DNA from 4 places in the Allobosea sp. NPDC055332 genome. Region 4 is predicted to be linked to each of the others. Evidence: predicted binding sites of a transcription regulator. Region 4 holds the regulator's gene; each other region holds the start of a gene.
What was found. The regulator LexA, encoded in region 4, represses DNA repair genes until DNA is damaged. The targets are predictions, from matches to a motif close to TGTTCNNNNTGTGTTCNG.
Positions count from the first base shown of each region.

Region 1: the regulator LexA is predicted to act here: its motif matches at 1,988-2,005, upstream of recA (recombinase RecA).
Region 2: the regulator LexA is predicted to act here: its motif matches at 1,922-1,939, upstream of ACWIGM_RS23940 (helicase-related protein).
Region 3: the regulator LexA is predicted to act here: its motif matches at 1,765-1,782, upstream of ACWIGM_RS15445 (YifB family Mg chelatase-like AAA ATPase).

Region 1 is NZ_JBSHMO010000001.1:332,672-336,143, reverse strand. Features, by position in the region: gene alaS (alanine--tRNA ligase) at 1-620, opposite strand, end outside; gene recA (recombinase RecA) at 816-1,901, opposite strand; gene ACWIGM_RS01750 (hypothetical protein) at 2,072-2,587, shown strand; gene ACWIGM_RS01745 (hypothetical protein) at 2,623-3,087, opposite strand; gene ACWIGM_RS01740 (TetR/AcrR family transcriptional regulator) at 3,119-3,472, opposite strand, start outside.
Region 2 is NZ_JBSHMO010000004.1:497,484-500,955, reverse strand. Features, by position in the region: gene ACWIGM_RS23940 (helicase-related protein) at 1-1,830, opposite strand, end outside; gene ACWIGM_RS23935 (TetR/AcrR family transcriptional regulator) at 2,194-2,784, shown strand; gene ACWIGM_RS23930 (haloalkane dehalogenase) at 2,784-3,472, shown strand, end outside.
Region 3 is NZ_JBSHMO010000002.1:1,425,785-1,429,256, reverse strand. Features, by position in the region: gene purU (formyltetrahydrofolate deformylase) at 1-810, shown strand, start outside; tRNA gene ACWIGM_RS15455 (tRNA-Ser) at 1,084-1,173, opposite strand; gene ACWIGM_RS15450 (hypothetical protein) at 1,359-1,679, shown strand; gene ACWIGM_RS15445 (YifB family Mg chelatase-like AAA ATPase) at 1,837-3,375, shown strand.
Region 4 is NZ_JBSHMO010000003.1:691,307-694,778, forward strand. Features, by position in the region: gene moaC (cyclic pyranopterin monophosphate synthase MoaC) at 1-43, shown strand, start outside; gene ACWIGM_RS19605 (molybdopterin molybdotransferase MoeA) at 40-1,251, shown strand; gene lexA (transcriptional repressor LexA) at 1,355-2,092, shown strand; gene ACWIGM_RS19615 (ComEC/Rec2 family competence protein) at 2,086-3,472, opposite strand, start outside.

The DNA.
Region 1 (3,472 bases), on a different contig from region 4:
ATGAACACGAGGTTCCAGATCTCGATGAAGCGGTCGCCATCCTCGTCGGGCGAGCCCGGAGGGCCGCCGGGGATGTGATCGCCATGGTCGTAGAAGATCTCGGAGCAGGGGCCACAGGGGCCGACATCGCCCATGCGCCAGAAATTGTCGGAGGTTGCGATCCGGATGATGCGCGAATCCGGCAGGCCGGCGATCTTCTTCCAGAGCGTGTGCGCCTCGTCGTCCTCGGAGTAGACCGTGACGGTCAGCTTGTCCTTGGGCAGGCCGAATTCGCGCGTGACCAGGGTCCAGGCGTGATGGATCGCCTGCTCCTTGAAATAGTCGCCGAAGGAGAAGTTCCCCAGCATCTCGAAGAAGGTGTGGTGGCGGGCGGTATAGCCGACATTGTCGAGATCGTTGTGCTTGCCGCCAGCGCGCACGCATTTCTGCGCGGTGGTGGCGCGGGCATAGGGCCGCTTCTCCTGGCCGGTGAAGACGTTCTTGAATTGCACCATGCCGGAATTGGCGAACATCAAGGTCGGGTCGTTGCGCGGCACGAGCGGGCTCGACGGCACCACCTCGTGGCCGTTCGCCTTGAAGTAATCGAGGAAGGTCGACCTGATCTCGTTGACGCCGCTCATCGCAATCTTGGCTCTGGTTCAAGCATGGGGCCGGCAAGCGCCGGCAGGGCTGAAAGGGTTCTAGTCAGCGCACTCATGCCTGTCCAGAAACGGCCTGCAAGGATCGTGATGCAGGCAAGCCGCTGATGGCAAAAAGAAACGGGCGGCCTGAAGGCCGCCCGTCGGTTCAATCACCAATTGCTTCGGTTTGAAGGCTCAGGCCTCGCCTTCGTCGAGGTCCTCGGCGGTCGGGTCGGCGTTCTCCAGGATGCGCTCGGCAACGAGGCCGGAATTCTGGCGGATCGTCGTCTCGATCTTGGCGGCGACGTCGGGATTGGCCTTGAGGAAGGTCTTGGCGTTCTCGCGGCCCTGGCCAAGGCGCTGGCTGTCGAAGGAGAACCAGGCGCCGGATTTCTCGACGATGCCGGCCTTGACGCCGAGATCGACCAGTTCGCCGGCCTTCGAGATGCCTTCGCCGAACATGATGTCGAACTCGACCTGCTTGAAGGGTGGCGCGACCTTGTTCTTGACGACCTTGACGCGGACCTGGTTGCCGGTCGCCTCGTCGCGCTCCTTCAGCGTCGAGACGCGGCGGATGTCGAGACGGACCGAGGCGTAGAATTTCAGCGCATTGCCGCCGGTGGTGGTCTCCGGCGAGCCATACATCACACCGATCTTCATGCGGATCTGGTTGATGAAGATGACCATGCAGTTCGAGCGCGAGATCGAAGCGGTGAGCTTGCGCAGCGCCTGGCTCATCAGGCGGGCCTGCAGGCCGGGCTGGTTGTCGCCCATCTCGCCCTCGATCTCGGCGCGCGGCGTCAGCGCCGCGACGGAGTCGATAACGAGCACGTCGATCGCGCCGGAGCGGACCAGCGTGTCGGTGATCTCGAGCGCCTGCTCGCCGGTGTCGGGCTGCGAGATCAGGAGGTCGTCGAGATTGACGCCGAGCTTGCGGGCATAGACCGGGTCGAGCGCGTGCTCGGCGTCGACGAAGGCGCAGACGCCGCCCTTCTTCTGCGATTCCGCAATGGTATGGAGCGCGAGCGTGGTCTTGCCGGAGGATTCAGGTCCATAGATCTCGATGACACGCCCCCTCGGCAAGCCGCCGACGCCGAGCGCGATGTCGAGGCCGAGCGAGCCAGTCGAGACCGTCTCGATCTCGATCGCCTGCTGGTTCTTGCCCAGGCGCATGATCGAGCCCTTGCCGAAAGCCCGTTCGATCTGCGAGAGCGCCGCATCGAGCGCCTTGGCCTTGTCCATCGAAGAGCCTTCCACGAGCCTGAGATTTGCCTGATTCACGACGTGCGCTCCTTATGGCAGGGGCGCGACCACATCTCAATCCGCGCCATGGAAACGACTATGGTCATGGTTTGTTCTCACTCGCAAGTTCTTTTTTTGTTCTTGTTCCGGCGTGCGCCGGTTGTGCTAGGACAGCGTGAAAGCAGCCTGCTGCCGGAGACTGCGGCGTGATGCGCAAGGCCCTGATCAAGCTCCTTCTCATTCCGCTCGATCTCATCGTCGGGCTCGCCATCCTGCTCGACGAAATGCTGCGGCCGCTCTACCGGCCGCTGATCGCCTGGTTCGCCTCGCTCAGACTGGTGGCGCGGCTCGAAGCGGCGATCGGGCGGCTGCCGCCCTATGGCGCGCTCGTCGCGCTTGCGATCCCCTTCGCCATCGTCGAGCCGCTGAAGCTGCTCGGCCTGCTGTTCCTGGCGCGCGGGGCGTTCACCGCCGGCATCGTCACGACGGCGATCGGCCATCTCGCCGGCTTCCTCCTGGTCGAGCGCGTCTATCATGCCGGGCGGGCGCAGCTCCTCACCATCCCCTGGTTCGCGCGGATCATGGGTTGGATCGACATGATCCGGCAGGTGGTGATCGGCCGAATCAAGGCAAGCGCCGCCTGGCAACGGGCGGTCGCGCTAGTGCGGGCGATGCGCGAGCGTTTGCGCAGCCTGAAGCTCTGGTTCGCGCGCCGGGGCGCCTGACGAGGGCCGCGGCCCCAGGGATCTATAAAGGGGCGTCAATCCTTCGGATCGGCCTGCCAGGCGGCGGCGAGCCGTTCCAGTTCCAGCGTGTAGCAATACAGCGCAAAGACGATCGCCAGGAGCAGGCCGGAGCGCCAGAGCAGGGTGAAGCCGTCGGCGAGCTTCGTCAGCTCCGGCAGGTGGCGCAGGAAATAGATCGAGGCGAGCGCGCCGCCGACGATCGAACCGAGACGGGCGGCAAAAGCCAGGAGATGTCCGAGAGGCAGGCTGCGGAAGCCTTGCGGCACTGGCAGCAGGTAGAGCCGTGTCCAGTAGCAGCACTGGCCGAGCAGCGCCGCAACGCAGATCTGCGCCAGGATTTCGGTCGGCAAGGTCTGCTGCTGGCCAATCCGCTCGACCAGGACGCGGAAGGCGATGTGGATGTGGAAGAGGATCACCAGCGCGCAGATGGTCTGCACGGTCAGCAATAGCGTGTAGGCGAGGACCGGCCTGCGCGTCATCGGCGCAGGATAGAAGGGCGCCGGGCGCTGATCAAACCGGCTGAGCCGGGCTGGCAGCTGCGGCCAATGCAGCGGCGGCGCGGCCGGCAGCCTCGACATAGGCGGGGTCGCGGTGGACGAGCATGACCGAGAAGGCGCCGTCCATCAGCAGCACGATTTGGCGGGCGAGTTCCTCCGGCGCGGTGGCGCCGTGCTCGGCGCAGGCGCCTGCGAGCCAGCGCTCGAAGCCGGCCTTGTGGCGCGCGCCGATCCTGATCGCGGGGTGCCCGGGCAGATTGGCGAGCTCGGCGGCGGTGCGCAGGAAGCCGCAGCCCTTCCAGCGTGGATGGCGGGCCGAGCGGGCGAGGTTCTGGAAGATCGCCTCGACCTTCTGCGGCAACCCGCC
Region 2 (3,472 bases), on a different contig from region 4:
CCAAGCGGCAAGCCTCGTCTCGATCTGCTCGCGGGCCGGAGCCGGCAGATGATCGTCGACCATCAGGCGCAGGCGCGGCTCCAGCACCTTCTCGCCGGCGGTCAGGCGCGCGACGGGCTCGCCGATCCAGCGGACCAGCCCGTCATGCGACAGCACGAAGGCCTCGTCGCCTGCCAGCACGACGCGCGAGGCGCGCGCCTCCAGCTCGCCGGCCAGCGCTTTCAGCGCCGCCGCGTTCAGTGCCTTCGCTTCCGGACCACCCGCCTTCGGGTCAGCCGTGAAACGGAAGCCTTGCAGCAATCCGACATGCTGACCCTCGACCAGGACATCGCCGGTCGCGGTGACTTCGGCCTCCAACATCGCATTCTCCCGCAGGCGACGCATCAACACGCTCGTGCGCCGATCGACAAAACGGCTGGCGAGCCGTTCGTGCAAAGCGTCCGACAGCCTGTCCTCTACAAGACGAGCCACCCCCTGCCAATGCTCAGGATCAGGCAGCCAGTCCGGACGGTTCGCGACATAGGTCCAGGTCCGGACCTGGGCAATGCGCGCCGAGAGGGTATCGATCTCGCCGTCGACCCGGTCAAGCGCAGCGAGTTGGGCGGCATACCAGTCCGGATCGAGCCGGCCATGGCGCATCAATCGAAGATAGAGCATCGTTGCCAATTCGGCATGCTGCATCGGCGCGATCTTGCGGTAGTCCGGCAGGCCGCAGACCTCCCAGAGCCGCGACACCGCCGGCTTGCCCTGCGCCAGCCGCACCACATCCTGATCGCGGGCCAGGATCTCCAGCGTCGTCATGTCCTCGGCGATCAGGGCGCGGGTCAGCCCCTGTTCCTGCGGCTGGACGTTGAGGCTGTCGAGCAGGCCGGGGATCGAGCGCAGGTCGAGATCGGAGTTGCGCCACTGCACCTGCCTGACCGATTCGAAGCGATGATCCTCGATCGCCTCGACCAGCTCCTGCTCGAAGGGCGGGGCGCGGCCGGTCGTGCCGAAGGTGCCGTCGCGCAGATGCCGCCCAGCCCGGCCGGCGATCTGGCCGAATTCGGCCGGGTTGAGCTTGCGATAATGATGACCGTCGAACTTGCTGTCGCCGGCGAAGGCGATGTGGTCGACATCGAGATTGAGCCCCATGCCGATCGCGTCGGTGGCGACGAGATAATCGACATCGCCCGACTGGTAGATCTCGACCTGGGAATTGCGCGTGCGTGGCGACAGCGCACCGAGCACCACCGCCGCTCCGCCCTTTTGCCGCCGAATCAGCTCAGCAATGGCGTAGACCTCCTCGGCCGAGAAGGCGACGATCGCCGAGCGTCGCGGCAGGCGGGTGATCTTGCGGTCACCGGCGAAGGAGAGGTTCGACAGGCGCGGCCGCGAGACGACGTTGACGCCGGGGATGAGCTGCTCGACCAGCGGCTTCATCGTGCCGGCGCCGATCAGCATCGTCTCCTCACGGCCGCGATGATTGAGCAAACGGTCGGCGAAGACATGGCCGCGATCGAGATCGGCGGCGAGCTGGATCTCGTCGATCGCGACGAAATCGACCGCAAGGTCGCGCGGCATCGCCTCGACAGTGCAGACCCAGAAGCTAGGCCGCTCCGGCTTGATCTTCTCCTCGCCGGTGATGAGCGCGACCGCCTGCGGCCCGACCTTGTCGACGACGCGCTGATAAACCTCTCGCGCCAGCAGGCGCAGCGGCAGGCCGATCATACCCGTGGGATGCGCGACCATCCGCTCGATGGCGAGATGGGTCTTGCCGGTATTGGTCGGTCCGAGCACCGCCGTGACGCCGCGGGCGCGGAGCGAAGGCGGAAGGGAGCGGGGTTGGATCAAGACGCTGGAGCTTTCCTGCAGCCTGCGCGGCGAAACGCCGGGCCAGCCCTACCGGGATGAGCCGCCCGAAGGCAACCCGATCCGTGAACAGAACGAGTCCGGAACGAAGCGAGGCCGAATCGCTGACTCCCGCAGAATCAGGTTTCGTTCACGGCGAGATATTGCGGCAAGCGATTCAAAAACCACAAGATTTTGAATCGCCTTCATTGTCCATCCTTCGCCGACTTGCGCGCGCGAGGGCCGCTTTCGCTCATGTAGGTCGTCATGGCGACAGAACGAGGGGCGACGCACGGAAAGAGACTCGACGGCGCCGCTCTCCGGTCACTTGACAATAATACGTACGTACGTATTGATATCGCCATGAGCAAGCCATCCCTTCGCCCCAACCTGATCACCGCCGGCCATGACCTGTTCTGGCAGAACGGCTACGCCGCCACCGGCGTCCGCGAGATCGTCGCCGCCGCCGGCGCCAGTCCCGGCTCCTTCACCAACCACTTCGCCTCGAAGGAGGACTTCGCCGGCGAGGTGCTGGAGCGCTATTTCGCCTATGTCTGCGGTCTGGTCGACGAGGCACTCGCCGATGACGGCCTGCCATCCACCGCCCGCCTACGGGGCTATCTCGACCTGATCACCGGCAAGCTCGAGGAGGCCGATTGGGCCCGCGGCTGCATGGTCGGCAATTTCAGCCTTGAGACCGCACCGACCAGCGAGCCGCTGCGTGAAAAACTCGCCGACATCTTCGCGCGCTGGCGTCAACCCTTCGCCGCCTGCATCGCGCAGGGGCAAGCGAGCGGCGAGATCTCAAGCGCCTTCAGTGCCGACGACCTCGCCGATGTCCTGCTCGCCTCCTGGCAGGGCGCAATGCTGCGCATGAAGGTCGAGCGCGATCCCGCCCCGCTCGACCGCTTCAAGACCATCATCTTCCCCCTCCTGTTCGGAAAAGCCTCGTGATGACCAACGATACTCAAGCGCCGATCATCGCGACCCGCCGCAAGATCCCGGTCCTCGACTCGACCATGTCCTATGTCGAGGCGGGCACGCAGGGGCCGACCGTGCTGCTGCTGCACGGCAACCCGACCTCGTCCCATATCTGGCGCGACATCATCCCGCGGATCGCGCCGGTCGCGCGCTGCATCGCGCCCGACCTGATCGGCTACGGCCAGTCCGGCAAGCCCGAGATCGCCTATCGCTTCGCCGACCAGGTCCGCTATCTCGACGCCTTCCTCGCGGCGCTCGGGCTCGATCGCCTCGTCATCCTCGCGCAGGACTGGGGCACGGCGCTTGCCTTCCACCATGCTTCCCGCCGGCCGCAAAGCATGCTCGGCCTCGCCTTCATGGAATTCATCCGGCCCTTCGCCGACTGGGACAGCTTCCACCAACGCCCGCAGGCGCGCGAGCTGTTCAAGGCCTTCCGCACGCCCGGTCAGGGCGAAAAGCTGATCCTCGACGACAACATTTTCATCGAGCGCATCCTGCCGGGCTCTGTGCTGCGCCAGATGACGCCGGAGGAGATGGAGGCCTATCGCCGGCCCTTCCCGACGCCGGCCTCGCGCCGGCCGATCCTGAGCCTGCCGCGCGAATTGCCGATCGCCGGCGAGCCGGCCGATGTCCATGCCATCAGCACCGCCGACCACGCTGC
Region 3 (3,472 bases), on a different contig from region 4:
GTCGCCGCCGTCTCGACCCTGCTCGCCAAAGCCGGCTGCAACATCCGCGACGCGCAGCAATTCGACGACCTCGAAACCGGCCGCTTCTTCATGCGGGTGGTGTTCGACCGGCTGGAGGGTGCCCGCAGCGCCGCCGAGATCCGTAGCCTCGTCGACGAGTTGGCGGCGCGCTTCAAGATGAGCGTCTCGCTGCGCGATGCCGCTGCCCGCAAGCGCGTCCTGCTGCTGGTCTCGAAATTTGACCATTGCCTGGCCGACCTGATCTATCGCTGGCGCATCGGCGAACTGCCGATGGAGATCACGGGGATCGTCTCGAACCATGCCCGCGAGCACATCGCCTCGACCGATCTCGGTGATCTGCCCTTCCATCACATGCCGGTCAACCGGCAGACCAAGATGGAGCAGGAGGCCGAGCTCTGGCGCCTGATCCAGGAGACCGGCAGCGATCTCGTCGTGCTCGCCCGCTATATGCAGGTCCTGTCCGACGGCCTGTCCGCCAAGCTGGCGGGCCGCTGCATCAACATCCACCACTCGTTCCTGCCCGGCTTCAAGGGCGCCAAGCCCTATCACCAGGCGCATGAGCGCGGGGTGAAGCTGATCGGCGCGACCGCGCATTACGTCACCTCCGATCTCGACGAAGGGCCGATCATCGAGCAGGACGTCGAGCGCATCAGCCATCGCGACACGCCGGACGATCTCGTCCGCAAGGGCCGCGACATCGAGCGGCGCGTGCTGGCGCGGGCGGTGCGCTATCATCTGGAGGATCGCGTCTTGCTTAACGGCAAGAAGGCGGTCGTCTTCACGGATTGATTTGGAGCCTTGGTCACCACGGGACAGGCAGCTCAAATGCGCCAGGACCGGACGTTGGAGGAGTCGGCTATGGGCCAATTCGCGACGAAAACTCGACCACTGCGGTTGTCGCGGGGAACCGCAGTAACGCAAGGCTGAGCCGAGAATCAGCCCTCAGGACGCAAAGATTTTCTCGGCCGGCGCGAAACGGAGAACGGCGCAACGCGTCCAAGACCCGAAAGCACCGGCCATTTCGAGCGGTTCTGCGCTGAGGGCTGAAGCTAGGAAGCTAGCTGGCGGACAGGGCGGGATTCGAACCCGCGATACGGTTTCCCGTATACACACTTTCCAGGCGTGCGCCTTCAACCACTCGGCCACCTGTCCGGCGCGCTGCTTATGGCGTCCATGCGCGCGACTTTCAAGGCCTAAAGCCGAAGCCGCACAGGGTTGCACGCAATTGTCCTTTGTCGTTGCAATATCGGAGGGCAGGGGACACATCCGGGTTCCTCGGCGTGAGGCGGCTCAAAAGGGCCGCGTCGGGCCGGTCGTCGCGGAGATCGGGGGACGAATTGCGCTTTCTCGTCAGGATGCTGGGTTATCTCCTTGTCGCGGGCGGCTTCGTCGCGCTGCTCACCGACGGGGCGCGCTCGATCGCCAATTCGTTCCTGCGCTTTACACCGCTCGGCGAGACCTTGCTGACCGTCTTCGGCGAGCGCTTCCGACTGTTGCAGCCCGCCGTCGAGCGCAATCTCCATCCCATGCTCTGGGATCCGGTGCTGGTCCATGTGCTGCAGGTGCCGACAGCCGCGGCCGGGTTGCTGCTGGGTTTCCTGCTGCTTTGGCTCGGCGCGGCGCCCAAGCCTCAGATCGGCATCGTCACGCGACGGTGAAGCGTCTCGCGCCCGAGCACGGGCGACAACGGCGCCGATTCGGCGCCATCAAAGGCAGCCCACCAGTTTCATTATCTCCTATGAAAGTTCCTGATATGTTCTTGCAACCCTGACGCGCTTCCGTTAGCGTCAGCACGCGGGGTTGGGGTGCGCTTGCATGGTGACGCGGGTCGCGACGGTAGCGTTCGAGGGCATCGAGGCGCGCGCCGTCGACGTCCAGGTCCAGGTCACGCCGGGTGGCGTCGCCTTTATCCTGGTCGGCTTGCCCGACAAGGCGGTCGGCGAGAGCAAGGAACGGGTCCGCGCCGCGCTGATCGCCTCCGGGCTGGCGTTGCCGGCCAAGCGCATCACCGTCAACCTCGCCCCAGCCGACCTGCCCAAGGAAGGCAGCCATTATGACCTGCCGATCGCGCTCGGCGTGATGGCGGCGATCGGCGCGATCCCGGCCGACGCGCTCGCCGGCTACACCGTGCTCGGCGAGCTCGCCCTCGACGGCTCGATCACGCCGGTCGCAGGCGTGCTGCCGGCAGCGATCGCGGCCTATGGCCGAGGGCAGGGGCTGATCTGCCCGGCGGCGAGCGGACCGGAAGCAGCCTGGGCGGCACGTGATCTCGACATCCTCGCGCCCCGCTCGCTGATCCAGCTCGCCAACCATTTCAAGGGTACGCAGGTGATGGCGCGGCCCGAGCCCGCCGTTGCCCGCCAGAGCGGGCCGCTGCCGGATCTGCGCGACATCAAGGGCCAGGAGAGTGCCAAGCGGGTGCTCGAGATCGCCGCCGCCGGTGGCCACAACCTCCTGATGAACGGGCCGCCCGGCGCCGGAAAATCGATGCTGGCGAGTCGTCTACCCTCGATCCTGCCGCCGCTCGACCCGCGCGAGCTGCTGGAAGTCTCGATGGTGCTCTCGGTCGCCGGTCATCTCGCCGACGGCGAACTGACCGACCGGCGCCCTTTCCGCGCGCCGCATCATTCGGCCTCGATGGCGGCGCTGGTCGGCGGCGGCCTGCAGGCGAAGCCGGGCGAGATCTCGCTCGCCCATCACGGCGTGCTCTTCCTCGACGAGTTGCCGGAGTTCCAGGCGCAGGCTCTCGATGCACTGCGCCAGCCGATGGAGACCGGCGAGGTGCTGATCTCGCGCGCCAATCATCGCACCGTCTATCCCGCGAAGTTCCAGCTCATCGCCGCGATGAACCCGTGCCGCTGCGGCAAGGCGACGGAGCCGGGCTATGCCTGCCGCCGCCAGCCGAACGAGCGCTGCATGGCGGGCTATCAGGCCAGGATCTCCGGCCCGATGCTCGACCGGATCGACATCACCATCGACGTGCCGGCGCTGACGGCGGCCGACCTCATCCTGCCGGCCGCGGCAGAGGGCTCGGTTGAGGTCGCCGCGCGTGTCGCTGCGGCCCGTACCCGTCAATCGGCGCGTTATGCGGCACTCGGCCTGCCGGGCGGCACGACCAATGCCCGCTGCCCATCCGCATTGCTCGACGAGGTGGCGCGGCCGGATGCAGCCGGGCTAGCGCTCCTGCGCAGTGCCGCCGAGGCGATGCGGCTGACGGCGCGCGGCTATCATCGTGTGCTCAAGGTCGCCCGCACGCTCGCCGATCTCGACGGCGAAGATCAACTCGGGCGCATCCATCTCGCCGAGGCGCTGTCCTATCGCTCGCGGATCGATCAGGCAGCGCAGGCTGCCTGATGAAGGGCTGCCGCCTGATGAAAGGTTAACGAAACCATTCAAACCATCCGGCATCCTCGCCGGTAGGGCGAACCCTTTCTCAAGAGGGAGCGTGATA
Region 4 (3,472 bases):
CGGCAAGTCCGGAACCTACGAGCTCGCAGGGCCATCGGCATGAGCCTCACCCCCGTTCCCGTCGCGCTGAAAGCACTGCTCGACAGCGTGCCCGGCCCGACACAAGCCGAGACGCTGCCGCTGGCGCAGTGCGCCGGCCGCGTGCTGGTTGAAGACGTCGCCGCGCTCAGGACCCAGCCGCCTTTCGCCAATTCGGCCATGGACGGCTACGCCGTACGCGTCGAGGATTTGGCGCGCGGCGCCCAGCTCCGCGTTGTCGGCGAGTCCGCCGCTGGTCGCCGCTTTTCCGGCAAAGTTTCGCTTGGCGAGGCAGTACGGATTTTTACCGGAGCACCATTGCCTGAAGGCGCGGATACGATCCTGATCCAGGAGCATGCCGAAGGCGTCGGCAGCCCGGTGATCCGCGTCACCAAACCTGCCGATCAGGGCCAGTTCGTCCGCCTGGCGGGACTCGACTTCAGAACCGGTGAGATCTTGCTGAAAGCCGGCCGCCGGCTCGACAGCGCAGCGCTTGGTCTCGCCGCTGCCGCAGGGCATCCGACGCTTTCGGTCCGCCGCAAGCCGCGGGTCGCGATCCTCGCCACTGGCGACGAGCTCGTCCTGCCGGGCGAACCCGTCGGGCCCGACCAGATCGTCGCCTCGAACAGCTTCGCCCTTGCCGCTCTGGTCGAGCAGGCCGGCGGCACGGCGCTCGACCTCGGCATCGCCCGCGACGATCATCCCGATCTCGCCGCCAAGATCGAGGCAGCACGCGAAGCCGGTGCCGACGTCCTGATCACCCTCGGCGGCGCCTCGGTCGGCGAGCACGACCTCGTCCAGGCGGCGCTGAAGGCGCAGGGCATGGAACTTGGGTTCTGGAAGATCGCGATGCGCCCCGGCAAACCGATGATGATGGGGCGGCTCGGGCCCATGGTCGCGCTCGGCCTGCCCGGCAACCCGGTCTCCTCGATCGTCTGCGGGCACCTCTTCGCGATGCCGCTGGTCGAGGCCCTGCTCGGCATCGACGATCCCGAGCGCGATCGTAGCGAGCCGGCCATCCTCGCCAGCGACCTGCCGGCCAATGACGAACGCCAGGACTATCTGCGCGCCACTATTGAGCTGGTTGACGGCGAGCGGCGCGTTCGGCCCTTCGCCAAGCAAGATTCCTCGATGCTGGCGAACCTGTCACGGGCCGAGGCGCTGGTGATCCGCCCGGCTTTCGCCGAGCCAGCCAAGGCGGGCGATCCCTGCCGCATCATCCGGCTGCGCTGATCCGTTCACCTTGCGGCAGGATGCGCCTTGCGGAACACAAGGCGAACGAGTATGGTGTTCGTGCTTTGTTTCGATTCTAGCCCGAGAGGCGGACGGCGCGATCATGCTGACACGCAAACAGTTCGAACTGCTTCGCTTCATCCATGAACGCCTGCGCGAATCCGGCGTACCGCCCTCGTTCGACGAAATGAAGGACGCGCTCGACCTGCGCTCCAAATCCGGCATCCACCGCTTGATCATGGCGCTGGAGGAACGCGGCTTCATTCGCCGGCTTCCGAACCGGGCGCGCGCCCTCGAAGTCATCAAGATGCCTGACGGGATCGGCGGACCGCAGGCGCAGCGTGGCCGCTTCAGCCCCTCGGTCGTTCAGGGCGGGCTCGGCCAGACCCCGCCTGCCCCGGCACCGGCCGCCAACCTGACGAAGCCGCGGCCGCCAGCCGCCGAGGAGAGCGGGCGTTCCACCGTCTCGATCCCGGTCATGGGCCGTATCGCCGCCGGTACGCCGATCTCGGCGATCCAGGATCGCAGCCACAGCGTCTCGATGCCGGCCGACATGCTCGGTGGCGGCGAGCATTACGCCCTCGAGGTCCGCGGCGACTCGATGATCGAGGCCGGCATCCTCGACGGCGACACCGTCGTCATCCGCAAGCAGGACACCGCCAATACCGGCGACATCATCGTCGCCTTGATCGACGACGAGGAGGCGACGCTGAAGCGCTTGCGCAAGCGCGGCTCCTCGATCGCGCTCGAGGCCGCCAACCCGGCCTATGAGACACGCGTGCTCGGGCCCGACCGGGTCAAGATCCAGGGCCGGCTCGTCAATCTGATGCGGCGCTACTGAAGCATGTCCGGATCCTGCGCCGGCTCCGTAGTTGCCGGCGTTGGAGCAGGAGCAGGAGCAGGAGCAGCCTCGGGCGCCGGCCTCGGTTCCGGTCGCGCCCTGGTCCAGGGACGAAGATGCGTGACCTCGTCGGCCGTATAGGCGCGCCAGCCCTCACGGGCCGCGTGATAGGCGGTCGCGCCGTCACGGATGAGCGCGCTGCGATCGATCAGGCGGGCGGCGCAAGGTGCCGTCCAATAGAGCGAGGTCACCACAAGATCGGCGCGCTGGCAGTCCTCGACCAGGGCGATGCGATCGCGCGTATAGGCGACGCTGCGACCATCCGGCAGGCGGATGACGCAGCCGCGCGCGTCGCAGGCGGCGCCGTTGCGGAGCGCCGCATCATCGGGCGAGCGTGAATCGCCGTCGGCATGCAGCCATTGCGTCAGCACGAAACGGCTCGGCTTGCCGGCCAGCACCATCTTCCCATCCGGCCCGCGGACCAATACGCCCGAGCCGTCGCGCTCGATCATGATGTCCGGTCGCGACGGAGCCGAGGCCAGTGCGAGCCCACCGACCAGAGGCACCGCAGCAAGGAAACGTAGCGCCGTCGTCCACAAGGTCAGCCAGAGCAGCGACAGCGAGAACAGGATCAGGGCGAGCGAGCCGAACGCCGGCAGCACGACGGTCGAGCGGTCGATGCCAGCCACCCAATGAGCAAGCTGGAGCACGAGGCCGGAGGCCCAGCCCATCAGCGCCCAGGCCGGCCAGTCCAGCCCGAACGGATAGGCGAGCACGCCGAAGACAGCGGCCGGCATCACGATCAGCGAGACGAAAGGCAGCGCCAATGCATTGCCGAGCAGGCCGAACGGATTGAAAGTCTGGAAATGATAGACGCCATAGGGCGCCGTCGCCGCGGTCGCGACCATGGTCGTGGACAGGATGCCGACGGCCGAAAGCCAGAGCGGCCGCAGCGGCCAGGGCCAGGAGGTTGCGGCCGCATCGGGCGGACGCTCCTGCCAGCGCTCGGCGAAGGCGATCAGCGCCGTCACCGCCCCGAACGACATCTGGAAGCTCGGGCCGAGCAGCGCTTCCGGCTCGCGCAGCAGCACGATGATCGCGGACAGGGCAAGATTGCGCATGCTGAGCGCCGGCCGGTCGACCAGGATCGCGCCCAGCATCACCAGCGTCATGATCAGCGAGCGCACGGTCGCGACCTCGGCGCCGGAGAAGACGCAATAACCGGTGGCGCCGAGCATGGCCGCCAGCGCCGCGAGCTTCTTCACCGGCCAGTGAAGCGCCGCCGTCTGCGACAGGGCCAGCAGCGCCCGCACCAGCCAGAAGATCGTGCCGGCAGCGAGCACCATGTGCAGGCCTGAGATCGAGACGATATGGTAGATG